Regions from separate parts of the Clostridioides sp. LIBA-7678 genome, predicted to be linked through region 3. Evidence: riboswitches for the same ligand, from Rfam matches in the RefSeq annotation. Region 3 holds a riboswitch; each other region holds the start of a gene.
The links. Region 3 has a riboswitch for cobalamin ahead of ACTG46_RS18235 (cobyric acid synthase). Riboswitches for the same ligand answer to the same signal wherever they lie in the genome.
Positions count from the first base shown of each region.

Region 1: it holds a riboswitch for cobalamin, as region 3 does, so the genes downstream of both, ACTG46_RS16380 (ABC transporter substrate-binding protein) here and ACTG46_RS18235 (cobyric acid synthase) in region 3, are expected to answer to the same signal.
Region 2: it holds a riboswitch for cobalamin, as region 3 does, so the genes downstream of both, ACTG46_RS02150 (energy-coupling factor ABC transporter permease) here and ACTG46_RS18235 (cobyric acid synthase) in region 3, are expected to answer to the same signal.

Region 1 covers NZ_CP196987.1:3,525,947-3,530,241, forward strand. The annotation lists gene ACTG46_RS16370 (ABC transporter ATP-binding protein) at 1-83, opposite strand, end outside; gene ACTG46_RS16375 (FecCD family ABC transporter permease) at 86-1,111, opposite strand; gene ACTG46_RS16380 (ABC transporter substrate-binding protein) at 1,184-2,314, opposite strand; cobalamin riboswitch at 2,542-2,726, opposite strand; gene ACTG46_RS16385 (dihydrodipicolinate synthase family protein) at 2,865-3,758, opposite strand; gene ACTG46_RS16390 (fumarylacetoacetate hydrolase family protein) at 3,840-4,295, opposite strand, start outside.
Region 2 covers NZ_CP196987.1:380,398-384,692, reverse strand. The annotation lists gene ACTG46_RS02165 (energy-coupling factor ABC transporter ATP-binding protein) at 1-60, opposite strand, end outside; gene cbiQ (cobalt ECF transporter T component CbiQ) at 53-751, opposite strand; gene ACTG46_RS02155 (energy-coupling factor ABC transporter substrate-binding protein) at 754-1,038, opposite strand; gene ACTG46_RS02150 (energy-coupling factor ABC transporter permease) at 1,028-1,780, opposite strand; cobalamin riboswitch at 1,970-2,162, opposite strand; gene ACTG46_RS02145 (cobaltochelatase CobT-related protein) at 2,295-3,050, opposite strand; gene tnpB (IS200/IS605 family element RNA-guided endonuclease TnpB) at 3,136-4,245, opposite strand.
Region 3 covers NZ_CP196987.1:3,959,313-3,963,607, reverse strand. The annotation lists gene cobT (nicotinate-nucleotide--dimethylbenzimidazole phosphoribosyltransferase) at 1-206, shown strand, start outside; gene cobU (bifunctional adenosylcobinamide kinase/adenosylcobinamide-phosphate guanylyltransferase) at 239-799, shown strand; gene cobS (adenosylcobinamide-GDP ribazoletransferase) at 809-1,582, shown strand; gene ACTG46_RS18240 (histidine phosphatase family protein) at 1,603-2,217, shown strand; cobalamin riboswitch at 2,273-2,451, shown strand; gene ACTG46_RS18235 (cobyric acid synthase) at 2,567-4,081, shown strand; gene ACTG46_RS18230 (cobyrinic acid a,c-diamide synthase CobB) at 4,121-4,295, shown strand, end outside.

The DNA of each region.
Region 1 (4,295 bases), 430 kb from region 3:
TCTCCATTTTTTACCTCTATATTTATATTACTCACAACTACTTTTTTATTATATCCCACACTTAAATTATTAGTTTTCAACATATCTAAGCCCTGTCCTTCCTTTTCATCAATAGCATTACTACAATTGGTGCTCCTAATAAAGATGTTATTGTACTTATTGGTAACTCTACTGGTGACAAAATTACTCTTGATATCAAATCGCAGAGAGCTGTAACTATACTTCCTAAAAAAATTACCACTGGTATTAGCACTCTATTATCTGATGTCTTAAATATCAGTTTTGAAATTTGTGGTACTGCAAGTCCAATAAATCCTACAGGGCCTGCAAATGCTGATACTATTGCTGCTAGTATACTAGATATAAATACTACCAAAAATCTAAAAAATTTTATATTTATACCAATACTTTTAGCATACTCTTCTCCTAATAAAAAAGCATTTAGAGGTTTTATTATAAAGATACTCATTAAAAGACCTAACATACCAATCAGTATAAGTATCTCTACTTTTTCCCAAGTAAATCCAGAGAAACTTCCCATCGACCAAACAGTAAATTCTTTTAATTTTTCACTATTTGCAAATGATTGTAGTACATTAGTTATACCACTACATACATATCCAGTCATAATTCCTATTATTAAAAGAGTTGTTATATTCTTTACCTTACTTGCAAATAAAATGACTACAGACATTACAATCAAAGCTCCTATAAATGCTGCTACAAATATACTCATTGAAGTTATATTTTCAAATCCTAATGTATATCCACCTAAAATCATAAGCGCTACTGATAAAGTAGAGCCTGAAGATACACCTAATATATATGGTTCAACTATTGGATTCTTAAAAAATATCTGTAGTAAAATTCCTGATACTGCTAAACAAGCTCCACCCACCATAGTTGCAAGTACTCTTGGAATCCTTATGTTGTATATTATTTTATAATGTTCTGTATTATCCATACCTCTTAATACAACATCTATTATTTCTTTAAACTCAATTTTTACAGAGCCAAATGCTACACACACTAAAAAAGTAAGTATCATGCCTATAATTAGTCCTATAAATATTGTAGTATTCTTTATTCTCATTTTATTAATAAAATCCATTTATATACCCCTCTTAACAAATCTATATTAACTAAAATCCATAAAACTCATCTTTTAGTGTCGTATTATATATTATTTATCATAATTTATATAATGTTTAATTTTTTCACCTGTAGTACCTGGATGAAACATCTCAACTAAATCTACTATTAATTCATCAGTCTTATCTACTGATTGATAATAATCTGGAGCAAATACCCACAAGTTACCATTTTTTACAACATCCAAATCAGCCAATACAGGTGCACTAGATTTTATAGACTCTAAGTTTGGTGCATAATCTGAGCTTGATGAGTATACAAATATATCTGCATCCTTTGCAACTTCATGTAGTTGTTCAATACTCACTCTTCCTTCATTTGAATCCATTGAAGCACATGCATTCATTCCACCTGCCATTCTTATCATATTATCTACATATGAATCTTTAGGTGCTACATAAGCATTTCCTTCATATACAGATGCCCATACTACCTTAGGCTTGTTCTTGTTTTTTATCTTTTTACTTACTTCTTCTATCTTTTGTACTGTCTTATTCAATTCACTAGTGGCTATATCTTCTTTATCATAAAACGCAGCTATTAAACTTGTCCATTCCATTCTTCCAAATGGGTTTTGCTCTTTGTATTCATTATCTACAACATAGTTAAGTCCTAATTCTTTTAGTTTATCAATAAATTTTGTATCAGCTTCTGATAGACCACTACTAACTATAGTTAAATCAGGATTTAAGTCTACTATTTTTTCATAATCTGGTGCTAAGTTTGAACCAACATAATGTATCTTTCCGTCCTTCATCAAATCTTTAATTTCTTTGATAGTCCAATACTGTTCCTCTGTCGTTACTGCTTTTATGCTATTTAGCTCACCTATTGTTCTTAGAGAGCAGGCTTGTGTTGTAGATGCTATTAATACATTATCTACAGGTGTTCTAACTATATTAGCATTTTTATACTTTTCAGGAACTTCAATTTTTTTAGGAATTAAAATCAGTTCTCTTTTATCTCCATCAGTTACTTTTTTAATTCCATTCTCTAAGTCTTCAACACTAAATCCACTTGCATATTTTAATTCTAACTTCTTACCGCTACTAACTTGTGCATTCTCTTTATCATTTTTACTACATCCTATAAGACCTCCTACTAAAAGAACTATCATAATACTTAGAAAAAATTGCTTTAAAACATTTACTTTAAATTTCATCTCTTTCACTCCAATATTTTATTTTTATAAGTGGTTAAAAATTTTAATAACATATATTTCTAAAATATATCTCATTAGAATTATATTAAAGTTATCTTTAATAATTATAACCTTTTAATAAAATAAAAAACTTCTCCTAATTTAGAAAGGAGAAGTTTATATATCAATTTTACAAAAAATGAATTGATATTTCATTTTATTATAAATTACAATTTCCACCCTAAATTGAACCTATGTAATACTGGGCAGGTCTCCTGACTCACGGCTTTTCCTCTATCACCCTTCCCAAAATTTTTCATATAAATCTCAGTGGATTTTGATTTCGTATCCGTATACAGTAGCGGGGGCTGTAGTGAACTTGCATCACTTTCCCTATTAAACTAATCTAGTACCCTAGTATTATTTAATTTATTTTTTATTAAGATAATTGTAGTTTATTGTTGGCAACTTTGCAAGGTTGATTTAACATATAAAATAAAGAGTGCCCAAAATGACTATAAAAATCATTTTAAAACACTCTTTGTTTTTTACTATATACTTAATTAAGCAGTTAACATATATTTAATTCATTCATTAATTTTTTAATCTCACATACTTGATTTTCATTTGGTTTTGTAAAAGGAGCAGTCATATAATCACTTACTTGTAATCCCCTTATATTCAGAGCCTTTTTCATTGCTGGTATAAATGGATTTGTTATTAAATAAAAATCCATTGCTTTGTTGATATATTTTTGAATTTCTATAACCTTATCCATATCTCTATTATTATAAGCTTCTGCCCATTTTGAACAAACTTCTGGAATTAAATTTGATAAACCTCCTATACAACCTGCTCCCCCAGACATTAGATTATGTATAAAGTTTTCGTCATAACCACTATATATCTTAAAATTTGGGAACTCTGCTTTCATAGTATTTATTAAATCTCTAGTATGTCCCATTAAAGTTACTGTATCCTTATAACCAACTATATTTTTATGTTTTCTTACAAGTCTTAATGTAAGTTCTGGACTCAAGTCATAACCAGTTCTATCTGGATAATTATATAGATATATTTCAGCTTCTGTATTTTTAGCTATTTCACTATAAAACAACTCAATACTGTCATCATCAAGAGAGAAATAATAAGGGCTTATTATCATAACTCCATCAGCTCCACTATTATGTGCATAATTTGAAAGCTCTATAGACTCTTTTATACTCATACGACTTGTACCTATAAACACTTTTACTCTCTTATTAACATAACTAATTACTAAATCTATAAGTTCTTTTTGCATATCCATAGACATATTAAAGAACTCTCCAGTACTTCCCATTATAACTAGACCATCTACACCTCCATCTATAAGATGGTCATAGACTTTCTTATTTCCTTCTTTATCTAAATTTCCTTCTTCATCAAATATTGTAACCACTGGTGTCAAAAATTCTGCTTTCATAATTTAAACTCCTAAAATTTATTTTAATATGTTCATTTAATACATTCAGGTTTTGCCTTAACATTACCTATATTAAAACATTTATTTAATGTAATTTCTTAAAATTCCAATACTTTCAACCTCACATTCAATTACATCTCCACTACTCATATATCTAGGGGGCGAAAAACCCATACCAACTCCAGAAGGTGTACCTGTAGCTATAATATCTCCAGCCTCTAAAGTCATCCCCTTTGAAAGTTCTGAAACTATGTCTGAAATGTCTGATATGAATAATCTTGTATTAGAATTTTGTCTTTCTTCACCATTTACTCTACTACATACCTTAAGTTTTACAGGAAAAGAAATTTCACTTTTATGTAAGATACATGGGCCTAAAGATGTAAATGTATCTAATCCCTTTCCTCTAAACCACTGAACATGCTCTTTTTGTAACTTTCTAGCAGAAATATCATTTATAACAGTGTACCCAAAGATATAATCTTCGACCTCTTCTTTTTTAATATTAACACCTGTTTTACCTATTACTACTCCAAG
Region 2 (4,295 bases), 620 kb from region 3:
GTTTAATAATGCATTGGCATTCTTTTCATATTGATAAGTTAAATTATTTATTTTAAACATCATTATCCCCTACTATGTGAAATTTACCATCATACAATTTTATGTCTAATGATATACACATATCATCATACCTTGTCATAAGTCTTTTGTACAGCATACTTCCAAGAATTCCTAAGGATTTATATGAAGTTTTTAAATTTATGTACCCAAATCTTAGTTCTTGTGACTTATATATTTCTGAAAATTCTTCTAAAAATATGAATATAAACCTATATATTAACATTGATAGTTCAACAAAAGTATCAGGCAAATGCATTTTTTTAAAGAAGAATATTAATTGATTAAAAGGTGTTGTAAGTATACAAAAGTATACACAAGTCAAACAAGACATAGCTCTAAATAATACATGAATAGACATGTCAATAGATGCTTTTGATATTCCTACATTGAAACTAAAAATTTCAAAACTATATAATAAGTCTGCCTTATTAAAAGATATATTTACAAGAGTTATTCCTATACTAAGAAATAAAAAGTACATTGGTATTCTGAGTAATTTTAAATAATTCTTTAAATCTATTCCAGCTACACAAACAACTAGAATACTCATTAAAATCATAATTCCACTTAAAACAAATATATTTTTTATTACCATAGAAGCAATCAGAAAGATTACTCCTATGGCTACTTTTTTATTTGGATTTACTTTACTTAATCTATTTGTATATGCATATTTATCAATTATAAGCATAATTAACTTCTCTTTCCTTTTTGAACACCTAATATGTACCCTATTACACCAGCACCTAACGCTGCTTGTGCAGAGAATAATAAACTTTCTATTTCTCCACTTGGTGGCTCATATGGGCTACTAAACCATGGTTCATAATCTGGATTTATCTTAGTAATTTCACTCTCAGCTTGACCATCTGCTCCTCCATATTCAGCTCCCGAATTAACAAGTAATGGGAATATGATAAGAGCTACTACTAATAAAAGTAGTAATATATTAGTTTTCGTCTTTGTTTTAGCACTCATTAGCTTTAACTCCTTTATCATTATTTTCTAGTATGCTTTTTTCTCCATTTTCTGTAATTAAATTATATACAATTACAGTAAGTATACCTTCTGCTATCGCTATTGGTATTTGAGTCATAAAGAAAATTCCTAAAAACTTAATTGCTGAAGCCATCACTCCACCTGATGGGTCTGGGAAAGCCAGTGCTAACTGTATCGAAGTTACTGTATATGTAGCCAAATCTCCTATTGCTGCTGCAAGAAATACTGGCATTGCATTATTTCCGTCTTTTTTCTTTAATGCTTTAAATATTAAGAATGATATAATTGGTCCTATAATAGCCATTGAAAAAGCATTAGCTCCTAAAGTAGTTATTCCTCCATGTGCCAATAGTAATGCTTGGAATATTAGAACTATAGTTCCAAGAACAAACATTACACTTGGTCCAAACATTATTGCTCCAAGACCTACTCCAGTAGGATGTGAACAACTTCCTGTTACTGAAGGTATCTTTAGTGCTGACAATACAAATACAAATGCTCCACATAGCGCTAATAATACTTTCTTTTTAGGGTCTTGCTTTACTATTTTTCCTATTGATTTTAGTCCTACTAAAAAAAATGGTATAAATATAACTCCCCATGCTATAGACCATTTTACTGGTAAGTATCCTTCCATTATGTGCATTGCATTCGATGTAACTGGAGTTAAAATGATTAACATAAGTGCAGCTATAACCCCTAATTTGATATTTTGTTTCATTTTACTATCCCCTCTCTCCCTTTCTAATAATTAAAATATAAATAATATATGTCTGATTTATTTTAAAAATAAAAATAAAAAAGCCTAACTCGATGGCTAGGCTTCTAATTTTCGACAATCCAAATACAAACACATAAAATGAACATATCTGTATAATTATTATAAGAAACTTTCTCCATCCCCGAAGAAATTACTTTAATATTTTAGGCAGGTCTCCTGACTTAGCTTCTTCCTACTCCTCTTCCTTCCCATGAAATATAAAAGTATATCATCATAGTGGCTAACAAAAGTTTCGTCTGCATCACAGTAGCGGGGGCTGTAAAGGAATTTAACCTTTTTCCCTATTAATCTTGCTTGAAGAACCTATAATATTATATATTTAATTTTTAAATTATTCTTAAAATATTTTCTATATAAATCATTGTATACCTTTTCTGTGAAAATTTCTACATTTTTTACAAATTTTATTCATTTTTATATTTTTATGTATATAAATTATTTTTTATAATCTTGATTAATTTCTAATTATCTTCTTTAAATACATCGAAACCACATCAGAAAATCTAGTTATATCTCTTGAATATATAAAATCGTTTCCATATATTAACCTTTCAGCCTCAAGCTCCGATTCTTTCCCTGTGAATACTCCTAATACTAATATATTTTGTTTCCTAGCTTTTCTTACTTCATTAGCTGTATCTCTTAAACCAACTATCCCTCTATAAGCTTTTTCTCCTCTTAAGGTTCTCTCACTATTTTTTCCTATCTTTACATCATTGGGTCTTCCATCACTAAGAACTATCAAAATTTTATTTTCTTCATCTCTATTTATTAGACCACTACATATAGATTTTATAGCTAAACCATCTCTATTATTACCAGCACAAAAGTATTCAAATATATTTTCACTATTTTTTAAACTATCATCATAATCTTTAAATCTTTTTAATATTGTATAATCCAAAAAACTAGAAAATCCCATAACTCTATTTGGTATGCCAACCTCTGTTAAGGCATTTGCAATTATATACGCCTGAATTGCCACATTTCCTTGATTTCTACTTTGAGAACCACTTGCATCTAATAATATATCAATAACATACTTTCCTTTTTCATTTTCTATATCTTTATAAAATATTTTATTATTATTACTTCTACCCACTCTCCAAGCCCTATTTGCTAATATAGTTCCACAATCAGAGTATACTCTTGTTTTAGCATTTTCTTCTCTGAACCTCCCATGACTAAAGTCACAGGGTTCCTGCTTCATAGAATTTTGCATACTGAAATATGTCTTACCAATTCTCCACAGGCTATCCCCATAGTTCCTACGGTTCTTACATACATTATTTATTTTAAACTCTTATTAGTCTTAGTCCTTCTTTTAGTATATTTATACTTGCATTTATATCTCTATCGTGAGTTTCATTACAACAAGGACAAATCCATTCTCTTATACTTAAATTCTTCATTTCCTTGTTTTTGTGCCCACATTTATTGCATATTTGTGAACTTGCAAAGAACTTACCTACCTTTACAATTTGTCTATCATACCAATTAGCCTTGTATTCTAATTGACGAATAAATTCTGACCATGACACATCAGAAATTAGGCGAGATAGTTTACTATTTCTAGTCATATTCTTTACTTGTAATTCCTCTATGCAAATAATATCATTCTCTCGTATTAATTTGGTAGATAGTTTTTGTAGAAAATCCTTCCTTTGATTAGCTATATGTTCTTGAAGTCTTGCAACTTTTAATCTTGCTTTATTTCTATTTAAACTACCAATTGTTTTTCTCGATAATTCTCTTTGTAATTTAGCAAGTTTATTTAATGACTTCTTAAGATACTTAGGATTTTCTATAAAGTCTCCACAACTTGAGATACAAAATTCTTTAACTCCTAAATCTAAACCTATCTGATTATTAGTATTTTCAAATGCTTTAATATCTATATCAGTACAACATAATGATACATAATATTTTCCACTTGGTTCTTTGGATATAGTAGCATTAAGTATTCTTCCTTGAGGTACTTGTTTATCCCTTACTTTAACCATTCCAAGTTTAGGTAATTTTATATATTGACCAAGGTGCATAATATTTCCATTTGTAAAGTTCGTTCTATATGAAAATCTATTAGTTTTTTTTGATTTAAATTTAGGAAATCCTGCATTTTCTTTAAAGAATTTTTTATATGCGTTTTCTAAATCTTTTAAGGTGTTTTGTAGTGAAAATTTATCAGGTTCTTTAAGCCACTCTAACTCTTTTTTTAAGTTGGTCAAATCAGAACTACATAGTTTATAAGTAAAAGTTTCTTTATTGTTTTCATAAACTTCTATTTTTTTAGCAAGATATTTATTATATACAAATCTACAACATCCAAAAGTTTTGTTAATTAACTCTTGCTGTTTTTTATTTGGATACATTCTAAACTTATAAGCTTTTTCCACTACTATCACCTCACTTTAATTGCTTTTTATGATTATTAATATACATATCTGAGTAACTT
Region 3 (4,295 bases):
CTAGAGAATATATGATAGCATCTCACATGTCAGCAGAATCAGGAACTAAGAGAGCCTTAGATATATTGAAATTAGACCCTTTACTAAATATGGATATGAGGTTGGGTGAAGGAAGTGGAGCTGCTCTAGCATTTAACATAATAGAAGCTTCAAATTATACTTATAGGAATATGGCAACTTTTGATGAAATTGACATGGGGAGATAAGGCATAAAAATTTAATATGTAGGAGTGTTTTGATGAGTGAAATTGTTCTGGTAACAGGAGGAGCTAGGTCAGGGAAGAGTAACTTTGCAGAAAAGCTATGTTTAAATAGGAATAATAAAACAGCTTATATAGCAACTTCTATTCCGTTTGATGATGAAATGAAAGATAGGGTAAAAAAGCATCAAGAAAATAGACCTAGAAATTGGGATACATATGAAATATATGAAGATATATATTCCATAATTAGACAGCTATACAAAGAACATGAAACTGTTATACTAGACTGTGTAACCTTATTAGTAAATAATCTAATGTTTAAACACAATCTAAATATAGAAGAGTCTACTCAAGAAGAGATAAACAAATTGGAAGAATATATAAAAGAACAAGTTATAAGACTTATTGAAGAAATAGAAAAAACAAATCTATACTTTGTATTTGTTACAAATGAATTAGGTATGGGAATTGTTCCTGGGAATAAACTTAGTAGGATATATGCTGATATTGTAGGTCGCATAAATCAATACATAGCATCAAAAAGTAATGAAGTTTATTTTGTAGTTAGTGGCATACCTATGAAAATAAAGGAGTAGTATGTGACTATGAAAAGATTTATTTTAATACTACAGTTTTTAACAAGGATACCTATAAAATTAAATGTAGGATTTGATGATGAATTTTATAAATCAATAGTGTATTTTCCACTTGTAGGTTTTGTTATTGGTGTATTATCTTATTTAATAGGATGGATTTCTATGCTTTTATTTGAACCATTTATAGCTTCTATAATAATAACTCTAGCTGGGGTATTAATTACTGGAGGTCTTCATATAGACGGATTAGGAGATACATTTGATGCAATATATAGCTATAGAGATAAAGAAAAAATGCTTGAAATAATGAAAGATTCAAGGTTAGGTACAAATTCACTTTTAGCAATTATGTTTGTGCTTTTATTAAAGGTTGGATTCATATACAATATAATAAGTAATAATTCATTATGGGTTATAATATTTATGCCAATGATTGCAAGATTAGGAGTAATGTTATTGACATATAAAACTGTGACACCAAGAGAAAAAGGAATGGGAAATTTATTTATAGGTAAACTGACTACAAATATGTTAATAACAGCTATAGTATATACATCATTAATAGTTATTCTTATTACTAAATTTATATTCTTATTACCTAATATAGTGTTGATTAAAATATTAGGTTCAGCTATAGTAATTTTTATATTTATAATATTATTCAAAAAACACATTTATAAAAAGATTGATGGAGTAACAGGTGATATATTAGGTTGTGGAATAGAACTTTCAGAGCTTGTATATTTGATTTATATATATTTGTTAATTTTTATGTTTTTTTAAAACTAAAAAGTGGTGATAATGTGATAAGATTAATACTAATAAGACATGCATTGACAAATGATAATAAAAAAGGAAGATTATCAGGTCACATAAATAGTTGTATCAGTGAAGAAGGAAAAATTCAAATAAATAAAATTACTGAATACCTAAGTAATGAAAATATAGACCGAATTTACACGACACCATCTTCACGTACAAAGGATACAATAGAAAAGATATCAAGGTTAAAATTAATAGAAATAGAAGAAAAAGAAGCTTTAAGAGAAATTAGTTTTGGAGACTTTGAAGGAATAACTTTTGAAGAAATTAAAGTCAAATATCCCAAAGAGTTCGAAAAGATGATAGAAGAAGGTAACAACTATAGATATCCAAATGGAGAAAGTCTCATAGACTCTTATAAAAGAGTGGCAAAAGAAATTGATAATATACTTTTAGAAAATGATAGTCATTCAGATATAAAAACAATACTTATATGTTCTCATGCAGGAACAATAAGAAATATAATAACACATTTGATTTCTGGTGGTTATAAATATCATTGGAACTTTAAAATTGATAATGCATCTATTACAGTTTTAGAAATTAATAGTGGATTTACTGTAGTAGATAAAATGAATTTTACAGACTTTATATAATTTAATTAAAATTAAGTATTACAATATATGTCTGTAAAAATATTAATGAAAATAGAATATTAGATTAAAATTAGGTTCTTAATTATATATTAAAAGGGAAAAAGGTTAGATGCCTTTGCAGCCCCCGCTACTGTGAAACCAACGAAACTATAAATACCACTGTCAATTTGATGGGAAGGTTATAGAAGTAGGATGAAGTTAAGCCAGGATACCTGCCTAATTTAATTTAAAACAAGAGGTCTTCGGGGTGAAAGATTTTTAATTAATACGTATAAAAGTCCTATCTTTAGAAGCAATAGGACTTTTTTTATTGGCATTTTAGTAAATTTTAGCAAGGAGGGGTTAGAAAGTGGGGAAAAAAATAATGCTACAAGGAACAGCATCAAACGTAGGTAAAAGTATCTTAGTAGCAGGTTTGTGTAGAATATTTAAACAAGATGGTTATACTGTTGCTCCTTTTAAGTCTCAAAATATGGCTTTAAATTCCTTTATAACTAAAGAAGGATTAGAAATGGGAAGAGCACAAGTATTTCAAGCTGAAGCAGCAAAAATAGAGCCTATAGCTGATATGAATCCAGTTCTATTAAAACCTTCTGGAAATAACAAAAGTCAAGTTATTGTAAGAGGTAAAGTTATAGGGGAAATGCCTTCTTCCCAATATCATGATTACAAACTAGAATTGGTAGATATATTGAAAGATACCTTTGATAGCTTGAATTCAACTTATGATATTGTAGTTATGGAAGGCGCTGGTAGTAATGCAGAGATAAATTTAAAAGATAGAGATATATCTAATATGGGTATGGCAGAAATAGCAGATGCACCTGTAATAATAGTTGGAGATATTGATAGAGGAGGAGTATTTGCATCATTAGTAGGAACAATGCTTTTATTAAATGAAGATGAGAAAAAAAGAGTAAAAGGTGTAATAATTAATAAATTTAGAGGAAAAAAAGAGCTTTTACAAGATGGAGTAAATATGCTAGAAGACATTATAAAAGTACCTGTTATAGGAGTAGTTCCTTATACAGATATAAAAATAGAAGATGAGGATAGTGTGACTACTAGATTTAAGAAAAAAATGAATAAAGGTGATATACACATAGAAATAATTAGAACTCCACACATGTCAAATTTTACAGATTTCAATATATTTGAGACACAAGAAGATGTAAGCATCAGGTATGTAGATTTTGGAGAATCTTTAGGAAATCCAGATATGGTAATAATACCAGGAACTAAAAGTACTATAAATGATTTAATGTATATAAGAGAAAGTGGTCTTGAGTCACAAATTAAAAATTTGCATGGTCAAGGTAAATTGATATTTGGTATATGTGGTGGGTATCAAATGCTAGGTAAGAAATTAAGAGACCCTTATCATGTTGAAAGTGAAATTGAAGAAGTTGATGGTATAGGTCTCTTAGATACAGAAACAATATTTGAGAAAGAAAAAACTACCACACAAGTAGAAGCTACTATTGTTGAATGTAATGGTGAATATATGAATGACCTTAAAGGTATAAAAGTAAAAGGTTATGAAATCCATATGGGTATTACAAATCGAGGTGATGGTATAAGAAGCTTAGATTTGATAACAAAAAAACTGGATGAAGAAGTGAATTATACTGAAGGAAGCATAAATAAAGATGGTACTGTAATTGGAACTTATATTCATGGAATCTTTGATGAAATAAGTTTCACAAGGAAAATTTTAAATAATATAAGAAAGAAAAAAGGTCTACAAGAATTAGAAAGCAAGGTAAATTCTTTTGGTGAATTTAAAGATAAAGAATATGATAAATTGGCTGATTTTTTAAGAGAGCATTTAGATATAGAGAAAATATATGAGATTATGAAATAGTAATGATTCTGTATTTATAATTTAGGTAGGAGGTGTATTATGAAAAAAATCTTAATTGCAGGTACCAGTAGTGGAGTAGGCAAGACAACAATTTCATTAGGAATAATGCAAGCCTTAGTCAAGAGGAATATGAAAGTACAGCCATATAAAGTAGGGCCAGACTATATAGACCCTTCATATCACACTTTTATAACTGGAAGACATTCCAGAAATC